DNA from 2 places in the Streptomyces sp. NPDC006309 genome. Region 2 is predicted to be linked to the other one. Evidence: riboswitches for the same ligand, from Rfam matches in the RefSeq annotation. Region 2 holds a riboswitch; the other holds the start of a gene.
What was found. Region 2 has a riboswitch for S-adenosylmethionine ahead of thrC (threonine synthase). Riboswitches for the same ligand answer to the same signal wherever they lie in the genome.

Region 1 (4,220 bases), on a different contig from region 2:
CCGCGCAGCGCACGTACTTCCGGCGCTGGGGCGTGGTGCCGGCGGTGCTGTTCGGCAGACCGGCCCGGGAGGCGCTCACCCCGGCCACCGCGCTGTTCGTGCACGGCGGCTGGGTCCACCTGCTCGGCAACATGCTGTTCCTCTTCGTCTTCGGGGCGATGACCGAGGAACGCATGGGCCGGGTGCAGTTCACCCTGTTCTACGTCGGCTGCGGATACCTCGCCCTGCTGGGCTACGCGGCCGCCAACGCCGCCTCCGAACAGTCGCTGGTCGGCGCCTCCGGGGCGATCTCGGCGGTCCTCGGAGCGTTCCTCTACCTGTTCCCCCGCGCCCGGGTGACCAGTCTTCTGCCGTTCCTGTTCTTCCTGCCGCTGCGCTTCCCGGCCTGGGTGGTGCTGCCGTTCTGGGCGGCACTCCAGTGGTTCGCGGCGGGGCGGGCCTCCGACGGGCCCGGGGTGGCCTACCTCGCGCACCTGGTCGGGTTCGGCCTGGGGTTCGGCTACGCGTGGGTGCGCTACGGACGCGGGCGCAACCGCGCGGGCGGGCCCGGCGGCGCGGTGGTGGGAGACGGGCGGGCGACTAGAGTGAGGGCCGCACCAGCTCCGGTCACCGAGGGAGAGACACAGCCGTGATCACCGCGATCGTCCTGATCAAGACCAGCGTGGACCGGATCCCCGAGATCGCGGAGCGCATCGCCGCGCTGGAGAGCGTCAGCGAGGTCTTCTCGGTCACCGGCACCTACGACCTGATCGCCATGGTCCGGGTCGGGCAGCACGAGGACCTCGCCGAGATCATCCCCGGCCGGATCAGCAAGATCCCCGGCGTGGAGGCCACCGACACGCACGTCGCGTTCCGCACCTACTCCCAGCACGACCTGGAAGCGGCGTTCGCGATCGGCCTCGACAACTAGCCCGGCGACCGGGACCCGCCCCCGGCAGGAGCCGGAAGGCGGGCCGGGTGGTCTCAGACCGCCGGGACGCAGCGGCCGTCCTCCGTGCGGTACTGCCAGCGGGCGCCGTCCCGGACCAGTTCCCGTACGGCGTTCACGAAGCGCTCGACGTGCTCGTCGGGGGTGCCGGCGCCGAAGCTGACCCGGACGGCGTTCAGGGACTTCTCGCCCGGGGCCGCCTCCGGGGCGCCGCACTCCCCCTGGGTCTGCGGGTCGGTGCCCAGCAGGGTGCGGACCAGGGGGTGGGCGCAGAAGAGGCCGTCGCGGACGCCGATGCCGTACTCGGCGGAGAGGGCGGCGGCGAAGTGCGAGCTGTTCCAGCCCTCGACGACGAAGGAGAGGACACCCACGCGCGGGGCGTCGTCGCCGAAGAGGGAGAGGATCCTGACCTCCGGGACCTCGGCGAGGCCCTCGCGGACCGTGCGGATCAGCTGCTCCTCGCGGGCCACGAGGGTGTCCCAGCCGGCCTCGGTGAGGGCCTTGCAGGCGGCGGCGATGGAGTAGGCGCCGATCACGTTCGGGGAGCCGGCCTCGTGGCGGGCCGCGCTGTCGTGCCACTCCACGTCCACCCCGCCGTCCTGCCGCCGGGTGACCTTGCGGCTGGCGCCGCCGCCCGCGAGGTACGGCTCGGCCGCCCGGAGCCAGTCGGCGCGGCCGGCCAGGACCCCGGAGCCGAAGGGGGCGTACAGCTTGTGGCCGGAGAAGGCGACCCAGTCGACGTCCAGGTCCCGGATGTCCACCGGGTGGTGGGGGGCCAGCTGGGCGGCGTCCAAGACGATGCGGGCGCCGTGGGCGTGCGCGGCGGCGGCCAGCTCACGCACCGGCCACAGCTCGCCGGTGACGTTCGAGGCGCCGGTGACGCAGACCAGGGCCGGCCCGTGGGGGTCGCGGCCGGCGAGAGCCCGCTCCAGGGTGCGGACCGCCTGCCGCGGGGTGCGCGGGGCGTCGAGGTAGGTCACCCGGGCGTCCTGCCAGGGCAGCAGGGAGGCGTGGTGCTCGGTCTCGAAGACGAAGACCTGGCAGCCGGCCGGGAGGGCGCGCGCCAGGAGGTTGAGGGAGTCGGTGGTCGAGCGGGTGAAGACGACCTGGTCGTCCGGGCGGCAGCCGAGGAACTCGGCGACGGTCCCGCGGGCGTTCTCGAACAGGTCGGTGGAGAGCTGGGAGAGGTAGCCGGCGCCGCGGTGGACGCTGCCGTAGTACGGGGCGTAGGCGGCGACGTCGTCCCAGACCCGCTGGAGGGCGGGGGCGCTGGCCGCGTAGTCGAGCGCGGCGTAGGCGACCTCGCCGCCCGTGACGAGCGGGACGGTGACGTCGCGGCCCAGGACGGGCAGCGGGGCGCAGAGGGACCGGTCGGCGGCAGCGGTGGAGACGGACATGGCTGAACTCCCGTGAAGGCAGGTGGAATCCGCCGGGCGAGCGGGTGTGCTCGAGCGCCGGTGGGGTGAAAGGGGGATGCGGAGGCGGGGCTCTGCGGCCCTAGCGCATTCGCTTGCTCACGGGAGGCTCCTCGACGACCAGGATCCCTGGTCCCACACCCTGAGAAGTGTGCGAGGGATCCGCGCTTGCCGTGGACCTTGCTGTCCACGGCCTGGTCTTCACCCGGGGCACCCCGCCACGGACGGAGGGTTGCCGGACAGTCGGCCGGGGCCTCATGACTGTCACTCATGACCTGGTGGAAGAACGTACGCGAACTGATCGTCGTCCCGCAACCCGTGTCCGGATCGCGGGATGACGTGCGGTGCGGTCAGGCGTTGCTGGCCGCCACCCACCGCTCCAGCGTCCGCCGGGCCGCGCCGGAGTCGATCGACTCCGCGGCCTTCGCCATGCCCGCGCGGAGCTGCTCGGTGAGCGACGCGCCGGTCGGCTCCAGGGCCACCAGGGCCGCCGCCGAGTTCAGCAGGACGGCGTCCCGTACGGGTCCCTGCTCGCCGTCGAGCAGACGGCGGGCGACGTCGGCGTTGTGGGCCGGGTCGCCGCCGCGCAGCGCCTCCACCGGGACCAGGGGGAGACCGGCGTCACGGGGGTCGAAGGACTCCTCGCGGACCCGGCCGTCGCGGACCACCCACACCCGGGAGGTGGCCGTCGTCGTCAGCTCGTCCAGGCCGTCGTCGCCGCGGAAGACCAGGGAGGAGTTGCCCCGTTCCGCGAGCACGCCCGCGACGATGGGCGCCTCGTGCGCGACGGCGACGCCGACCGCCTGGGCCCGCACCCGCGCCGGGTTGGTCAGCGGGCCGAGCAGGTTGAACACGGTCCGGATGCCCAGCTGTCCGCGGGCGGCGCCCACATGGCGCAGCGCGGGATGGAACTTCACGGCGAAGCAGAAGGTGATGCCGGCCTCCTCCGCGACCTCCACGACCCGGCGGGGGGTCAGGTCGAGGTTGACGCCGAGCTTCTCCAGGACGTCGGAGGAGCCGGACGCCGAGGAGGCGGCCCGGTTGCCGTGCTTGACGACCTTGGCGCCCGTACCGGCCACGACCAGCGAGGACATGGTGGAGATGTTCACCGTTCTGGCCCCGTCGCCGCCGGTGCCGACGATGTCGACGGTGCGGCCGGGCACCTCGATCACGTTCGCGTGCTCGTACATCGTGCGGACCAGGCCGGTGATCTCCTGGACCGTCTGCCCCTTCGCCCGCAGGGCCACCGCGAACCCGGCGATCTGGGCGTCGGTCGCCTCACCGCGCATGATGCGGTCCATCGCCCACGCGGTGTCGTCGGCCGCCAGGTCACGGCCCTCCAGGAGACCGTTCAGCAGGACGGGCCAGGAGCGGCCCGCCGTGGTGTCGCCTCCAGCGGGGGTCACAGCGCTCATCAGCCGCTCCTCGTACACGGTCCTGCTCGGTCGTACCCCACCCTATCCAGCCGGAGGCACCGCGAAGGGCCCCGTCCGCGAGGCGGACGGGGCCCTTCTGCGTGGTGTGGCGACGCGGGGATCAGTGGTGGCCGTGGCCGCTCGTGATCTCCTTGAACTCCTCGACGGTCGGCTTCGGGATCTGGCTGTCCTCGCCGTAGTAGGCGTTGGAGAGCTTGACCCGCAGCTTCTGCGAGGTGCCCACCTTGCGCTCGACGCCGTTCTCGTCGGTCGTCGGACCGATCTCGGCAGGCCGGTACTGCTCGTGCGCGGTGAGCGTGTGCAGCTGCTCCTGGCTGAGCGGCTCGTGCACCTCGATGAACTCGCCGTGCGGCAGCCGCTTGATGATGCCGGTCTCGCGGCCGTGCAGCACCTTGTCGCGGTCACGGCGCTGGAGGCCGAGGCAGATCCGCCGGGTGGCGA
Region 2 (4,220 bases):
GAAGGGCCACCGACCTGCGGACCGCGACCGTGTTCCCCAACTCTACCGCGCTCAATCACACAGAATTGCCCCCTCCGCTTCTCTTACGGAGGGGGCAATCACATGAACGGCATGTAACTGACGTTACCGAGGGTAATGACGCGGCGGATCAGCCGCCGGCGACCGCCGGAATGATCGAGACGCCCGCACCGTCCGGCGTGGCGGTCTCGAGGCCCTGCTCGAAGCGGACGTCGTCGTCGTTCACGTACACGTTGACGAACCGGCGCAGCTTGCCCTGGTCGTCCAGCACCCGGGCGGCGATCCCGGCGTGGTTCTTCTCCAGGTCCGCGATGACCTCGGCGAGGGTCGCGCCCTCGGCGGCGACCTCGGCCGAACCGCCGGTGTAGGTACGCAGGATGGTGGGGATGCGAACGGTCACGCTCATGCGAGGCCAGCCTCTCGGAAGGAGTCCAGGGTCGGGCGGATGGTGGCGGTGAGGCCGGTCCCGGCCACCGCGTCCAGGGTCTTCAGGCCGTCACCGGTGTTCAGGACGACCGTGGTCCTCGCCGGGTCCAGCACACCGTTCTCGATCAGCTTGCGGGTGACGCCCACGGTGACACCGCCGGCGGTCTCCGCGAAGATGCCCTCGGTCCGCGCGAGCAGCTTGATCGCGTCCACCACCTGCTGGTCGGTGACGTCCTCCACGGCACCACCGGTGCGGCGCGCGATGTCCAGCACGTACGGACCGTCGGCCGGGTTGCCGATGGCGAGCGACTTGGCGATCGTGTTCGGCTTCTGCGGCCGTACGACGTCGTGCCCGGCCTTGAAGGCGGTGGACACCGGCGAGCAGCCCTCGGCCTGCGCGCCGAAGATCCGGTACGGCCGGTCCTCGACGAGACCGAGTTCGATCAGCTCCCTCAGACCCTTGTCGATCTTCGTGAGCTGGGAGCCGGAGGCGATCGGGACCACGATCTGGTCGGGCAGCCGCCAGCCGAGCTGCTCGCAGATCTCGTACGCCAGGGTCTTGGAGCCCTCCGCGTAGTACGGCCGCAGGTTGACGTTGACGAAGCCCCAGCCCTCGCCGGCCGAGTCGCCGATCAGCTCGGAGCAGAAGCGGTTCACGTCGTCGTAGTTGCCCTCGATGCCGACCAGCTCACCGCCGTAGACGGCGGCCATGACCACTTTGGCCTGCTCCAGGTCGTGCGGGATGAACACGCAGGAGCGCAGGCCCGCCCGGGCGGCGGCGGCGCCGACGGCGCCGGCCAGGTTGCCCGTGGAGGAGCAGGACAGGGTGGTGAAGCCGAAGGCGCGGGCGGCCTCCAGGGCCTGGGCGACGACCCGGTCCTTGAAGGAGTGCGTCGGGTTGCCGGAGTCGTCCTTCACGTACAGCCCGCCGGTCACGCCCAGCTCGCGCGCCAGGTTGTCCGCCCTGACCAGCTCGGTCCAGCCCGGGTTCAGGTTGGGCTTGCCGGCGACGTCCGCGGGGACCGGCAGCAGCGGGGCGTACCGCCAGATGTTCGCGGGGCCCGCCTCGATACGGCGGCGCAGCTCTTCGGTGTCGTAGGCGGAGAAGTCGTAGGCAATCTCCAGCGGACCGAAACACTCCTCGCAGGCGAAGACCGGGCCGAGCGGCACCCGGTGACCGCACTCGCGACAGCTCAGAGCCGTGGCGGGACCGAGGTCGACGGTGGAACTGCCGGTGCTTGCAACTGTCTGCACAGCCATGGAGGCGAGGCCCTTTCTCCTCATCTTCCTCACGACGCACTTCGCCGTGAGACGGATTTGGCACCTTCCCTAGCCGGGAGCCTCGCGAAGACGATCAGAACTGATCTACGAGAACCGACTGGAGGGTTGCCGGGGCTTCATCGGGCCGTGTCCCTCTGCCCCTCTGGATGAGCAATATGTGGTTGTGGACGCGGGCGACCCCCGACATGCGATGGTCACCGGCGTTGTCCAAGACTGTAACCGAAGGCCAGGACAGTTGAGATAGTCGTCCGTACCGCGAGATGGATCACACCGTGTGTGTGGTCGTGACAGTGAGGAACCACAGACCGTGCTGGAAGAAGTCGAGCGCTGGCTGGCCGACCGCTCCTGGTCCGTGACCGACCGCCCGCCCCACCGGATCCTGGCCGCCAAGCAGCGCACGGGCCAGACGATCAGCGTCGTGCTGCCCGCGCTCAACGAGGAGGAGACGGTCGGCGACATCGTCGCGGTCATCCGCCACGACCTCGTGGAGCAGATACCGCTGGTCGACGAGATCGTCGTCGTCGACTCCGGCTCCACCGACCGCACCGCGCAGGTCGCCGCGCGCGCCGGCGCCCGGGTCGTCCACCGCGACGCCATCCTGCCCCGCATTCCCGCCGTCCCCGGCAAGGGCGAGGTGCTGTGGCGCTCGCTGCTGGTGACCGGCGGGGACATCGTCTGCTTCATCGACGCCGACCTGCGCGAGTTCTCCTCCGACTTCGTCACCGGGATCGTCGGCCCGCTGCTCACCGACCCCGGCGTCGACCTGGTCAAGGCGATGTACGACCGCCCGCTCGGCGGCGCGGCCGGACAGGGCGGCCGGGTCACCGAACTCATGGCCCGGCCGCTGCTGAACATGCACTGGCCGCAGCTGGCCGGTTTCGTGCAGCCGCTGGGCGGCGAGTACGCGGCCCGGCGCTCCCTGCTGGAACAGCTCCCGTTCCCCGTCGGCTACGGCGTGGAGCTCGGGATGCTGGTGGACGCGCTGCACCTGGCCGGCCTGGACGCGCTGGCCCAGGTCGACGTGGGCGTGCGCCTCCACCGCCACCAGGACGGGCAGGCCCTGGGCCGGATGGCCGCCGCGATCTACCGCACCGCCCAGCTCCGGCTGGCCCGCGGCCATCTGGTCCGGCCCGCGCTGACCCAGTTCGAACGGGGCGAGAACGGGTTCGAGCCGCGCACCTACTCGGTGGACACCGAGGAACGGCCGCCCATGGTGGAGATCGCCGAGTACGCCGAGCGCAAGGTGGCGTGAACAGTCCGTATACGGCCCGCTTCGTGGGCGGACCGTACGTTTGAGCGTTTGTGGGCCGGGCTAGGTTGAGGCGTATGGCTTCCACGCACGGCGCTGCTGAACAGGCTCAGGTGCTGGTCGCGTCCAATCGCGGCCCGGTTTCGTATCAGATCGACGAGGAGGGATCGCTGCACGCCAGGCGGGGCGGCGGCGGGCTCGTCTCCGGGCTGTCGGCCATCGGGTCCGACGCGGACTCCGTGTGGGTGTGCGCCGCGCTCGGCGACGGCGACCGCGAGGCCGTACGGCGCGCGGCCGGCGCGCTGCTGCCGGCCGGGGACACCGGCGGGCAGCGGGTGCGGATGCTCGGCATCGACGCGGCCGTGCACGCCGAGGCCTACAACGACATCGCCAACTCGGTGCTCTGGTTCGTCCACCACATGCTGTACCAGACCCCGATGGAGCCGGTCTTCGACGCGGAGTTCCGGCGGCATTGGGCGTCCTACCGGGCCTACAACCAGGCGTTCGCCGAGGCGCTGGCCGAGGAGGCCGCCGAGGGCGCGGCGGTGCTGATCCAGGACTACCACCTGGCCCTCGCCCCGCGCATGCTCCGCGAACTCCGCCCCGACCTGCGCATCGGCCACTTCTCGCACACCCCGTGGGCGCCGCCGGACTACTTCCGCCTGCTGCCCGACGACATCGCCGCCGAGCTGCTCGGCGGCATCCTGGGCGCGGACCGCGCGGCGTTCCTCACCCAGCGGTGGGCGGACGCCTTCACCGCCTGCTGTCAGGTGGTCCTCGGGCCCGACGCCGCCGCCGGCACCCGGATCGGGGTGCACGGTCTGGGCGCGGACGCGGACTTCCTGCGCGGGCGCGCCCACCAGGACGACGTGGCCGAACGGATGACGGCACTGCGCGAGGAGATCGGCCGGGGCCCCGACGGGACGGCGCGCAGGACGATCGTCCGGGTGGACCGCACCGAACTGTCCAAGAACATCGTGCGCGGGATGCTGGCCTACCGGCAGCTGCTCGACGACCACCCCGAATGGCGGGAGAAGGTCGTCCACGTGGCGTTCGCGTACCCGTCCCGGCAGGACCTCGCCGTGTACCGCGAGTACACCGCCGGGGTGCGGCGGGTCGCGGACGACATCAACGAGCGGTACGGCACGGCGGGCTGGACCCCGGTCGTCCTGCACGTGAAGGACGACTTCGCCCGCTCGCTGGCCGCCTACCGGCTGGCCGACGTGGCCCTGGTGAACCCCATCCG

Region 1: it holds a riboswitch for S-adenosylmethionine, as region 2 does, so the genes downstream of both, ABZ117_RS14495 (aminotransferase class V-fold PLP-dependent enzyme) here and thrC (threonine synthase) in region 2, are expected to answer to the same signal.

What each region holds. Positions count from the first base shown of each region.
Region 1 is NZ_JBEXRO010000009.1:7,066-11,285, reverse strand. Features, by position in the region: gene ABZ117_RS14505 (rhomboid family intramembrane serine protease) at 1-632, shown strand, start outside; gene ABZ117_RS14500 (Lrp/AsnC ligand binding domain-containing protein) at 629-910, shown strand; gene ABZ117_RS14495 (aminotransferase class V-fold PLP-dependent enzyme) at 964-2,325, opposite strand; SAM riboswitch class IV at 2,503-2,619, opposite strand; gene trpD (anthranilate phosphoribosyltransferase) at 2,694-3,758, opposite strand; gene ABZ117_RS14485 (cytochrome bc complex cytochrome b subunit) at 3,880-4,220, opposite strand, start outside.
Region 2 is NZ_JBEXRO010000003.1:349,103-353,322, forward strand. Features, by position in the region: gene ABZ117_RS06365 (MoaD/ThiS family protein) at 149-424, opposite strand; gene thrC (threonine synthase) at 421-1,704, opposite strand; SAM riboswitch class I at 1,722-1,878, opposite strand; gene ABZ117_RS06375 (glucosyl-3-phosphoglycerate synthase) at 2,033-2,977, shown strand; gene ABZ117_RS06380 (trehalose-6-phosphate synthase) at 3,052-4,220, shown strand, end outside.